One region of the Streptomyces luteireticuli genome, then DNA from elsewhere that is predicted to be linked to it. Evidence: predicted binding sites of a transcription regulator. Region 1 holds the regulator's gene; each other region holds the start of a gene.

Region 1 (4,172 bases):
CGAGCTTCTGCGGGGGGAAATCGTGATGATGGCGGGGCCCGACTGGGTCCACAACGACATCGTGGAGCTCATTCGGGATCAGATCCCCGCTGCCCGGTGGCACCGGATGACGACCCAGGACATCGCCATTCCCGGAGAGGACAGCGAGCCCCAGCCGGACCTGCTGGTGATCGAGCGAGGGGCGTTCGAAGGGCCTGGGCGGCTCGTCCCCGCCGGGGCCGCCACCTTGTTGGTGGAGGTGGTTTCGAAGACCAGCGCTCTGCGGGACTACCACACCAAGCGCTCGGTCTACGCCGCGGGGCAGGTCCCGGCTTACTTGATCGTGGATCCTTTCGCCGCCAGGTGCACGCTGCTCACGGAACCCGTGGGCGCAGGCGAAGTAGCCGACTATGCGGCTACGCGGACCAGCAAGTTCGGTGATCCCGTGGCTCTGGACATGCTGGGCATGACCCTGGACACGTCCGGCTTCAAGACCCTGCCCGGTACCCCCCGCTAACTCCCCACCGTCACAAAGTCGATCAGCTCCTCGACCCGCCCGAGCAGCTCCGGCTCAAGATCCTTGTACGAGCGCACACTCGACAGGATCCGCTGCCAGGCGGCCCCCGTGTTCGACGGCCATCCCAGCCCCCGGCACACCCCCGTCTTCCAGTCCTCCCCCCGTGGCACGGACGGCCAGGCCGGGATCCCCACCGACGCCGGCTTCACCGCCTCCCACACGTCCACGTACGGATGCCCGACGACGAGCACATGCTCGCCCGTCACCTCCGCCGCGATCCGCGACTCCTTCGAGCCCGGCACCAGGTGGTCCACCAGCACCCCCAGCCGCGCGTCCGGCCCGGGGCCGAAGGAGCGGACGATCGACGGCAGGTCGTCGACCCCCTCCAGGTACTCGACGACCACGCCCTCGATGCGCAGGTCGTCGCCCCACACCCGTTCCACCAGCTCCGCGTCGTGCCGTCCCTCGACGTAGATGCGCCCGGCCCGCGCCACCCGCGCCCGCGCGCCGGGCACGGCGATCGAGCCGGACGCCGTACGGGCCGGGCTCTGCGGAACGGATGAGGAAGGCCGGACGAGGGTGACGACGCGCCCCTCCAGCAGGAAGCCCCGTGGCTCCATGGGGAAGACACGGTGCTTCCCGAAGCGGTCCTCCAGCGTCACCGTCGGCCCCTGCGCGGTCTTCTCACACCGGACCACCGCCCCGCAGAAGCCGGTGGTCACCTCCTCGACCACGAGGTCCGCCTCCGCCGGCACCTCGGGGACGGGGACGCTCCGCTTCCATGGCGGGGTCAGGTCGGGGTTGTACTGTCGGCTGCTGCGCACCCGCCGACGATAGGGAAATCCCGGCCCCCGGCGTCACGACACGCCGAACCGCCGTGCCAGCGCGTTGCGTTGCTCACGGACAAAACGGGCATCCACCGCCGCCCCGTGTCCGGGCACGTACAGCGCGTCCTCGCCGCCGAGTTCCAGCAGCCGGTCCAGTGCGGCCGGCCAGCGCTCCGGGGAGGCGTCCGGCCCGGCCTGCGGCTCGCCCGACTCCTCGACCAGGTCGCCGCAGAAGACGACGGCCCGTTCGCCGGGGACTTCGCCGGGGACGAACACCACGAGATCGTCCGGGCTGTGGGCCGCACCCAGGCCGACGAGGCGTACGCGCCGCCCGCCGCCCAGGTCGATCTCCAGCCCGCCGCCGGCCGGATGCACCGGCGGCACCGGCCGCTCCGCCGCGTCCCGGGCCGCCCCGGCCGGCACGCCGTACGCCACCGCGTCCCGGAACAGCTCGTCACGGTCGCCGAAGGTCCCGTACACCGTCGCGCCGGGGAACGCGGCCGTGCCCAGGACGTGGTCGAAGTGGGCGTGCGTGAGCGCGACGTGCGTCACGGGCAGCCCGAAGAGCTCCATGACCCCGCGCCGGATCTCCTCCCCCTCGCCGAAGCCGGAGCCCGTGTCCACGACCAGGGCGCCCGTCGTCCCGGCGACCGCTCCCGTCGTCGCGTCCCAGCCGGGCAGCCGGCGGCGTGCCACCCCCGGCGCGAGCCGTTCCCAGTGCGCCCCCGTGTGCTGCTCGTCGATTCCGCCCTCGCCGATTTCGTGGATTTCCATGACGGAAAGCTACGGCCGGCGCGGTACGGTGGCCCGTCCCCGTACCCGGTGTGGCGAAGAGCACGGGAGGGTGGGCGGAGCCACTGCCCTTGCCGGGGGCGTGGGGACCGGCCGTACACTGACGTGTGGGGTTTGGCACTCGTGACCTTTGAGTGCCAGGCACACGACCCGGGTAGGAGCCCGGGAGGACCCATGAGACGGCCGGCCCGCTGGACTGGAGGTGCGCGCGATGCTGAGCGAACGCAGGCTCAAGGTCCTGCGCGCCATCGTCCAGGACTATGTGGGCACCGAGGAGCCGGTGGGCTCCAAGGCCCTGACCGAGCGCCACCACCTCGGCGTGTCCCCGGCGACCGTGCGCAACGACATGGCCGTGCTGGAGGAGGAGGGCTTCATCGCCCAGCCCCACACCAGCGCCGGCCGCATCCCCACCGACAAGGGCTACCGTCTCTTCGTGGACCGGCTGGCGGGCGTCAAGCCCCTGTCCTCCGCGGAGCGCCGCGCGATCCAGAACTTCCTGGACGGCGCCGTCGATCTCGACGACGTCGTCGCCCGTACGGTGCGGCTGCTGGCGCAGCTGACCCGTCAGGTGGCGGTGGTCCAGTACCCGTCGCTGACCCGGTCCACCGTCCGGCACGTGGAGCTGCTGCCGCTCGCCCCGGCGCGGGTGATGCTGGTGCTGATCACGGACACCGGGCGGGTCGAGCAGCGGCTGGTGGACTGTCCGGCGCCGGTCGGCGAGACCGCGCTGGCGGACCTGCGGGCCCGGCTCAACAGCCGGGTCGTGGGGCGGCGGTTCACGGATGTGCCGCAGCTGGTGCAGGACCTCCCCGAGGCCTTCGAGCAGGACGACCGGGGAACCGTTTCTACGGTGCTGGCCGTTCTCCTGGAGACGCTGGTGGAGGACACCGAGGAGCGGCTGGTGATCGGCGGTACCGCCAATCTCACCCGTTTCGGGCATGACTTCCCGCTGACGATCCGGCCCGTGCTGGAGGCGTTGGAGGAACAGGTCGTCCTGCTCAAGCTGCTCGGCGAGGCGACGGACTCGGGCATGACCGTGCGCATCGGTCATGAGATCGCCCATGAGGGGCTGAACTCCACATCCGTCGTCGCCGTCGGCTACGGTTCGGGCGACGAGGCCGTCGCCAAACTCGGCGTGGTCGGACCGACCCGCATGGATTACCCCGGAACGATGGGAGCGGTACGCGCAGTGGCACGTTACGTCGGACAGATCCTGGCGGAGTCGTAAGTGGCCACGGACTACTACGCGGTCCTGGGCGTACGGCGCGACGCCTCGCAGGACGAGATCAAGAAGGCCTTCCGCCGCCTCGCCCGCGAGCTGCACCCGGACGTCAATCCGGATCCCAAGACCCAGGAGCGGTTCAAGGAGATCAACGCCGCCTACGAGGTGCTCTCGGACCCGCAGAAGAAGCAGGTCTACGACCTCGGCGGCGACCCGCTGTCCGCCTCGGGCGGCGGCGCGGGCGCCGGCGGCTTCGGCGCGGGCTTCGGCAACTTCTCCGACATCATGGACGCGTTCTTCGGCCAGGCGTCGCAGCGCGGACCGCGCTCGCGCACCCGCCGCGGCCAGGACGCCATGATCCGGCTCGAAGTCGACCTGAACGAGGCGACGTTCGGCACGACCAAGGAGATCCAGGTCGACACCGCCGTCGTCTGCACCACGTGCAGCGGCGAGGGCGCGGCCCCCGGCACCTCCGCCCAGACCTGTGACATGTGCCGCGGCCGCGGCGAGGTCTCCCAGGTCACCCGTTCCTTCCTGGGCCAGGTCATGACCTCCCGGCCCTGTCCGCAGTGCCAGGGCTTCGGCACGGTCGTGCCGACCCCCTGCCCGGAGTGCGCCGGCGACGGCCGCGTCCGCTCCCGCCGGACCCTGACGGTCAAGATCCCGGCCGGTGTCGACCAGGGCACCCGCATCCAGCTCGCGGGCGAGGGCGAGGTCGGCCCCGGCGGCGGCCCCGCCGGCGATCTCTACGTCGAGATCCAGGAGACGCCGCACCCCGTCTTCCAGCGCCGCGGCGACGACCTGCACTGCACGGTCACCATCCCGATGACCGCGG
Region 2 (4,172 bases), 1.7 Mb from region 1:
AGGCACCCACAACCACCCGCACCCCCACCCGCATCCGCCCCCGTACTCACCCCCTCAACACAGAAAGCGAGCACCCCATGAGCGTCACCGTCCGCATCCCCACCATCCTCCGCACCTACACCGCCAACCAGGCCGAGGTGCCCGCCGAGGGCGCCACCCTCGCCGAGGTGATCGCCGACCTGGAGAGGAACCACCCCGGCATCGGCGGCCGCGTCCTCGACGACGACGGCAAGCTGCGCCGCTTCGTGAACGTCTACGTCAACGACGACGACGTCCGCTTCGAGGGCGGCCTCGCCGCGCCCACCCCGGACGGCGCCGGCGTCTCGATCATCCCGGCCGTCGCCGGGGGCTGACCCGCCGGCCCGCCGGCCCGTCACCCGGCAGCGCACCAACTCCCTTTTCGCAACAAGCCTGTACAAACCGCGGATCGCCCCGTCCCAGAAGCGGACGGGGCGATTCCGTCTGTTGAAGCGCGATACAGTTGGGGCGTTCCCTCTCCGGTGTCAGAGCCGAACGCATATGAGAACCCGTCAATTTGCGCAGGAAATACATGCGCGAATTGTCGCGAAGGTGCCGTCTGTCCGGCCCGACTTGCCCTGGAACGCCCCCAGTTCGCCGGTTATCACCGCTCGGCCTCCCCGGGATTTCTCGTCCGTCTGACCTGTTGCAGACGGCATCCGTGCAGATACATTCAGCCGCGGTCGACGCGTTCCGGCGCACACCTCTAGGTGTCACAAGGGGTGAGGTCTGACCCGGGTCCGCGAAGTGCGGTCCTGCGCAAGGGCCAGTAATAGGGGAGTTAGGCATGGCTCAGGGCACCGTCAAGTGGTTCAACGCGGAGAAGGGGTACGGCTTCATCGCGGTCGACGGTGGTGCGGATGTTTTCGTCCACTACAGCGCGATCCAGATGGACGGGTACCGCACCCTGGAGGAGGGGCAGCGAGTCGAGTTCGAGATCTCGCAGGGCCAGAAGGGACCGCAGGCAGACATGGTGAGGGTGACCGCCTGACCGCGGCGCATCGACCACCGGATCCTCAGCTTGGCGAAGGGCCCGCACCCCATAGGTGCGGGCCCTTCGTACGTCCGGGGACGCCCCGTGCCACGCGGATGGTTCCACCCAGGCGGCCTTGCGCCCACCCGTCGCCCGACCACCGCCCCTCATCGACGCCTCTTCGAGGCGGCCTTGCACTCCCAGGTGCCGAGTGCTAATCATTGGCTTAGCACTCTCCGAGTGAGAGTGACAGACTTGTGGACCGTCGGTGAGGTCCGCGGGCCCGGCGGGGCAAGGAACCGCCGAGCACGCAGGCCGTCCGTCGCGGGCGCCAGCGCGGTCCGGAGCAACCCACCGTCCCGTCTGGGAGGACCACTTCACATGGCCAAGATCATCGCGTTCGACGAGGAGGCACGGCGCGGTCTCGAGCGCGGGATGAACCAGCTCGCCGACGCCGTCAAGGTCACCCTCGGCCCCAAGGGCCGCAACGTCGTCCTCGAGAAGAAGTGGGGCGCCCCCACGATCACCAACGATGGTGTGTCCATCGCCAAGGAGATCGAGCTGGAGGACCCGTACGAGAAGATCGGCGCCGAGCTGGTCAAGGAGGTCGCGAAGAAGACGGACGACGTCGCCGGTGACGGCACGACGACCGCGACCGTCCTCGCCCAGGCGCTGGTCCGCGAGGGTCTGCGCAACGTGGCCGCCGGTGCCAACCCGATGGCCCTGAAGCGCGGCATCGAGAAGGCCGTCGAGGCCGTCTCCGGTGCGCTCCTCGACCAGGCCAAGGAGGTCGAGACCAAGGAGCAGATCGCCTCCACCGCCTCCATCTCCGCCGCCGACACCCAGATCGGCGAGCTCATCGCCGAGGCGATGGACAAGGTCGGCAAGGAAGGCGTCATCACCGTCGAGGAGTCGCAGACCTTCGGTCTGGAGCTCGAGCTCACCGAGGGCATGCGCTTCGACAAGGGCTACATCTCGGCGTACTTCGCCACCGACATGGAGCGTATGGAGGCCTCGCTGGAGGACCCGTACATCCTGATCGTCAACTCGAAGGTCTCCTCGGTCAAGGACCTGCTCCCGCTGCTGGAGAAGGTCATGCAGTCGGGCAAGCCGCTGCTGATCATCGCCGAGGACGTCGAGGGCGAGGCCCTGTCGACCCTGGTGGTCAACAAGATCCGCGGCACCTTCAAGTCCGTCGCCGTCAAGGCCCCGGGCTTCGGCGACCGCCGCAAGGCCATGCTCGGCGACATCGCCATCCTCACCGGTGGCACGGTCATCTCCGAGGAGGTCGGCCTCAAGCTGGAGAACGCCGGTCTCGACCTGCTCGGCCGCGCCCGCAAGGTCGTCATCACCAAGGACGAGACGACCATCGTCGACGGCGCCGGTGACAGCGACCAGGTCCAGGGCCGCGTCAACCAGATCCGTGCCGAGATCGAGAACAGCGACTCGGACTACGACCGCGAGAAGCTCCAGGAGCGCCTCGCGAAGCTGGCCGGCGGCGTGGCCGTCATCAAGGCCGGTGCCGCGACCGAGGTCGAGCTCAAGGAGCGCAAGCACCGCATCGAGGACGCCGTTCGCAACGCGAAGGCGGCCGTCGAGGAGGGCATCGTCGCCGGTGGTGGCGTGGCCCTGCTGCAGGCCTCCGCGGTCTTCGAGAAGCTGGACCTGGAGGGCGACGAGGCCACCGGTGCCAACGCCGTGCGCCTGGCCCTGGAGGCCCCGCTGAAGCAGATCGCCGTCAACGGTGGTCTCGAGGGCGGCGTCGTCGTGGAGAAGGTCCGCAACCTGGCCGTCGGCCACGGCCTCAACGCCGCGACCGGCGAGTACGTGGACATGATCGCCGAGGGCATCATCGACCCGGCCAAGGTCACCCGCTCCGCGCTGCAGAACGCCGCCTCCATCGCGGCCCTGTTCCTCACCACCGAGGCCGTCATCGCCGACAAGCCGGAGAAGGCCGCCGCGGCCGCTCCGGGCGGCATGCCCGGCGGTGAGATGGACTTCTGAGCCACGCGTTCGTCGCAGGCTCACCGGTCCTGAACCGAGCCGAGGGCGGCATCCCCGTTGTCACGGGGGTGCCGCCCTCGGGCGTTCCCGGGCGCGGGGAACCCGAAGAGGTAGGTGACGACGAAGCCGGCCGCGTACCCCGCCGCGAGGCCCGCGCCGTAGACGGCCGCCGCGCGCAGCAGCCCGTGCTCCCCCCTGAGCAGCGGGAACAGGGCCCAGCCCGAGGGCCCGATGGCGGTGGCGCCGATCGCGCCGCCGAACTGTTCCAGCAGGCCCAGGAACCCGCCGCCGATCGCGCCGCCCACGCAGGCCGTGACGAACGGGCGGCCCAGCGGCAGCGACACCCCGTAGATCAGCGGCTCCCCGATGCCCAGCAGGCCCGCCGGGAGCGCGGACCGGACGGTGCGGCGGACGGCCGCGTCCCGGGCCACCCGGAGGTACACCGCCAGCGCCGCGCCCACCTGCCCCGCGCCCGCCGTCGCCAGCAGGGGCAGCAGGACCGTGGAGCCCTGCTCGGTGATCAGCGTGGTGTGCACCGGGATCAGCGCCTGGTGCAGCCCCAGCATGACCAGCGGCAGGAACAGCCCGCCGAGCACCAGCCCGGCGGCCGCGCCGCCCTCGGCCGGCAGCCGGTCCGCGAACCGCCCGACGGCGGTGGCGACTTGGCCCGCCGCCCACATCAGCCCGTGGAGCGCGACCAGACCCGGGAGCAGGATGGTGACCGTCGGGACGACCAGCACGCCGAGGGCCTCGGGGACGAGGCGGCGGCAGGCCTTCTCGACCTGGACGGCCAGGAGCGCGGCGGCGAGCGCCCCGAGCACGCCGCCCTGGCCGGGCGTCATGTGCAGTTGGGTCACGCCCGGCCAGACCGTGACCGCCGCGACCGCGCCGCCGAGGACGGGCGTCCCGCCGAACTCCTTCGCCGTGTTGTGGCCGACGAACACCGCGATCAGCGACATGAAGCCGGAGGCGGTGGCGGTGAGGGCCGCGGCCAGCGCCGGCAGTCGGTGCAGGTTGCCGAGCAGGCCCGCGAGTCCGGCGATGATCCCGCAGCCGATCAGGGCCGGGATCAGGGGGACGAAGACCTGGGCGATGCGGCGCAGGGCGAGTTTGGGCGGGGTGGCGTTGCGGGTCCTGCGTTCGGTGCGGAGCGATTCCGTGCGGCGGAGCTGTTCGA
Region 3 (4,172 bases), 730 kb from region 1:
GAGCAGCATGGCCGGGGCGCCGGCGACCCGTGTCAGGACGATGACACAGGAGCCCGGCCCTTCGAGCTTCAGCTTCCTGCGCAGCTCCTCCGGCTCCACCGCCGAGCCCCGCTTCTTGATGACGGCGACGCCGATGCCGCGCTCGCGCACCAGCGCCCGGAGCTTCTTCACATTGAACGGCAGCACGTCCGTGATCTCGTACGCCGCCGCGTACGCCGTCGGGCGCAGCTCGTCCGAGGTCACATACGCGATCGTCTCGTCGATCAGCCCGCCGTCCACCTCCCGGGCCACGTCCGCGACGAGGTGGGCGCGGATCGCCGCGCCGTCCGGCTCGTAGAGGTAGCGGCCCATGGGGCGGACGGCCGGGTCCGGGAGGCCGGCGCCGGTGAGGGAGCGCGGGCCGGGGAGGAGGGTCGCGCGGCGGGCGCCGGGGGAGGTGCCGAACCACAGGACGGCCTCCTTCACATCGCCGCCGTCGGAGATCCACTCCGCCTCGGCGTCCTCGGGGAGCGCCTCGTGGGGGACACCGGGGGCGATCTTCAGTGCGGCGTACGGGGCCTTGCGGGCCGCCCCGACGGCCCAGGAGAGGGGCGGGGAGTACGCCTCGGGGTCGAAGATCCGGCCCCGGCCCCCTCTGCGCGCCGGGTCCACGAACACCGCGTCGTACCCGGCCGTGTCCACCTCCGCCACATCCGCGCAGCGCACCTCGATCAGCTCGGACAGGCCCAGCGCCGCCGCGTTGGCGCGGGCCACCTCGCAGGTCAGCGGGTCGCGGTCGACGGCCAGGACCTCGATGCCCGCCCGGGCGAGGGCGATCGCGTCGCCGCCGTTGCCGCAGCAGAGGTCGGCGAGGCGGCGTACGCCCAGCGCGGCGAAGCGCCCGGCGCGGTACGCGGCGACGGAGGCGCGGGTGGCCTGCTCCACGCCGTTGGGCGTGAAGAACATCCGGTACGCGTCCTCGGCGCCGAACTTCGCCACCGCGCGCTGCCGCAGCCGCGCCTGGCCCAGCGCGGCGGAGACCAGCCCGGCCGGGTGCTCGCGGCGCAGCCGGGTCGCGACGGCCAGCTCCTGCGCGGGGTCGTGGTCGCGCAGCCCGTCGAGGAGGCGGCGGCCCTCGTCGGTGAGGAGGGCGGTGAAGGCGGTGACGTCGGAGGAGGGTGCTGACACGCTTCCATTCTCGGTGACGGGCTCGGGGCCGGGAGCCGTGCACCCGTCTGTCGAACGCAAGAACGACAATCGATGGTGTGACCCGATCTGCACGTGCCCTTCTCGCCGGCTGCGCCGCCGCCCTGCTGCTCTCCGGAGGCTCGGACCCGTCCCCGGCACCGAAGGAGGAGAAGAAGGCCGCCGCGCCGTCGTCCGCCGCGCCGGCGAAGTCGCCGTCCGCCGACCCCGCCGCGTACCGCCGCTGGGGCCTGGACAAGCCGCTCGCCCCGCCTCCGCCGCCGCCCGCGCACCGGATCACGGAGGGGCACAGGGGCGGTGTGCCGCAGATCGTCCGGCGGGTGCCGACCAAGGACAAGGTCGTCTTCGTGACCTTCGACGACGGGGCCGAGAAGGATCCGAAGTTCCTGGAGATGGCGAAGGACCTCAAGCTGCCGTTCAGCATGTTCCTGACCGACAGCGCCGCTCGCGCCGGGCGCGGATACGGCTACTTCGACACCCTGCGCGCCCTGGGCAACGGCGTGCACAACCACACGCTCACCCACCCCAATCTGCGCACCCTGTCCCCCGAGGCGCAGAAGCGGGAGATCTGCGGCCAGCAGGAGACCCTGAAGAAGCGGTTCGGCAAGCGCCCGGAGCTGTTCCGCCCGCCGTACGGCAACTACAACGACGCCACGCTCGCCGCCGCCGGCTCCTGCGGGATCAAGGCCGTCGTGCTCTGGCAGGCCACGATGCAGATCAACGACATGAGGTACGCCGAGGCGGGGAAGCTCCGTCCCGGGGACATCGTGCTCGCCCACTTCCGCGGCCCGGCCGAGCTCAAGGGCACGACGATGACCCGCATGGTCACCAACATGCTGCGGAGCATCCAGCGGCAGGGCTACACGGTGGCCAGGCTGGAGGACTACGTGTGAGGCGGGCGTCCGAACGGCGCCCGGCGCGGGCGCCGCGCGCGGGTGAGGAATTGGCACTCCGCTTGACCGAGTGCTAAGCGCGTCATAGTCTCGGCTCCGTTGGCACTCTCCACCGGTGAGTGCCAAACACAGCGACGGGCAGGTCCGGCACCCGCGACGACGGATCGACCTGGTCGCCACCTCAGACAGTTAACCCCGTGAGATCTCCGAAGGGGGAGGTCGGATCGTGACGACCACCAGCTCCAAGGTTGCCATCAAGCCGCTCGAGGACCGCATTGTGGTCCAGCCGCTCGACGCCGAGCAGACCACGGCCTCTGGCCTGGTCATCCCGGACACCGCGAAGGAGAAGCCCCAGGAGGGCGCCGTCCTCGCCGTGGGCCCGGGCCGCTTCGAGAACGGCGAGCGCCTGCCGCTCGACGTCAAGGTCGGCGACGTCGTGCTCTACAGCAAGTACGGCGGCACCGAGGTGAAGTACAACGGCGACGAGTACCTCGTCCTCTCGGCCCGCGACGTGCTCGCGATCATCGAGAAGTAATTCACCCCAGGCTTCCGAGACTTCGAAGCTTTTGAGCTGCGCCCCGGGTGCCCGCGTCCACCAACCGGGCGGCCGGGGCGCAGTTCGTTCCGAGAGACACGGCGAAGGATTTAACCCATGGCGAAGACCCTGAAGTTCGACGAGGACGCCCGTCGCGCCCTTGAGCGCGGCGTCAACAAGCTTGCCGACACCGTGAAGGTGACGATCGGCCCCAAGGGCCGCAACGTCGTCATCGACAAGAAGTTCGGCGCTCCCACCATCACCAACGACGGTGTCACCATCGCCCGCGAGGTCGAGCTCGAGGACGCATACGAGAACCTGGGCGCCCAGCTCGTCAAGGAGGTGGCGACCAAGACCAACGACATCGCGGGCGACGGCACCACCACCGCCACCGTGCTGGCCCAGGCGCTGGTCCGCGAGGGTCTGCGCAACGTCGCCGCCGGCGCCTCCCCGGCCTCCCTGAAGAAGGGCATCGACGCCGCCGTCAAGGCCGTCTCCGAGGAGCTCCTCGCGACCTCCCGGCCGATCGACGACAAGAGCGACATCGCCGCCGTCGCCGCCCTGTCCGCCCAGGACAAGCAGGTCGGCGAGCTCATCGCCGAGGCGATGGACAAGGTCGGCAAGGACGGTGTGATCACCGTCGAGGAGTCCAACACCTTCGGCCTGGAGCTGGACTTCACCGAGGGCATGGCCTTCGACAAGGGTTACCTCTCGCCGTACATGGTCTCGGACCAGGAGCGCATGGAGGCCGTCCTCGACGACCCGTACATCCTGATCCACCAGGGCAAGATCGGCGCCATCCAGGACCTGCTCCCGCTGCTGGAGAAGATCATCCAGGCCGGTGGCTCCAAGCCGCTGCTGATCATCGCCGAGGACGTCGAGGGCGAGGCGCTCTCCACCCTCGTCGTCAACAAGATCCGCGGCACCTTCAACGCCGTGGCCGTCAAGGCCCCGGGCTTCGGCGACCGCCGCAAGGCGATGCTCGGCGACATGGCCACCCTCACCGGTGCCACCGTCATCGCCGAGGAGGTCGGCCTCAAGCTCGACCAGGTCGGCCTGGACGTGCTGGGCTCCGCCCGCCGCGTGACCGTCACCAAGGACGACACCACCATCGTCGACGGCAAGGGCGACTCCTCCGAGGTCGCCGGCCGCGTGGCCCAGATCAAGGCCGAGATCGAGACCACCGACTCGGACTGGGACCGCGAGAAGCTCCAGGAGCGCCTCGCCAAGCTCGCCGGCGGCGTGTGCGTCATCCGCGTCGGCGCGGCCACCGAGGTCGAGCTCAAGGAGAAGAAGCACCGTCTGGAGGACGCCATCTCCGCGACCCGCGCCGCGGTCGAGGAGGGCATCGTCTCCGGTGGTGGCTCCGCGCTGGTCCACGCCGTCAAGGTGCTGGACGGCAACCTCGGCAAGGAGGGCGACGAGGCAACCGGTGTCGCGGTCGTCCGCCGCGCCGCCGTCGAGCCGCTGCGCTGGATCGCCGAGAACGCCGGCCTGGAGGGCTACGTCATCACCTCCAAGGTCGCCGAGCTCGACAAGGGCCAGGGCTTCAACGCCGC

What was found. Region 1 encodes HrcA, which represses chaperone genes, less so after heat shock. Its sites were predicted from a motif close to TTNGCACTCNGNNNNNCNGAGTGCNAA; they were not measured.
Region 2: the regulator HrcA is predicted to act here: its motif matches at 1,218-1,244, upstream of groL (chaperonin GroEL).
Region 3: the regulator HrcA is predicted to act here: its motif matches at 2,129-2,155, upstream of groES (co-chaperone GroES).

The regions. Positions count from the first base shown of each region.
Region 1 covers NZ_CP167927.1:3,189,467-3,193,638, reverse strand. Annotated here, with positions in the region: gene AB8735_RS14025 (Uma2 family endonuclease) at 1-496, shown strand, start outside; gene AB8735_RS14020 (DUF3097 domain-containing protein) at 493-1,320, opposite strand; gene AB8735_RS14015 (MBL fold metallo-hydrolase) at 1,354-2,097, opposite strand; gene hrcA (heat-inducible transcriptional repressor HrcA) at 2,327-3,343, shown strand; gene dnaJ (molecular chaperone DnaJ) at 3,344-4,172, shown strand, end outside.
Region 2 covers NZ_CP167927.1:4,902,938-4,907,109, forward strand. Annotated here, with positions in the region: gene AB8735_RS21970 (MoaD/ThiS family protein) at 78-353, shown strand; gene AB8735_RS21975 (cold-shock protein) at 806-1,009, shown strand; gene groL (chaperonin GroEL) at 1,373-2,995, shown strand; gene AB8735_RS21985 (PTS transporter subunit EIIC) at 3,016-4,172, opposite strand, start outside.
Region 3 covers NZ_CP167927.1:3,921,788-3,925,959, reverse strand. Annotated here, with positions in the region: gene AB8735_RS17215 (methyltransferase domain-containing protein) at 1-1,167, opposite strand, end outside; gene AB8735_RS17210 (polysaccharide deacetylase family protein) at 1,245-2,078, shown strand; gene groES (co-chaperone GroES) at 2,305-2,613, shown strand; gene groL (chaperonin GroEL) at 2,731-4,172, shown strand, end outside.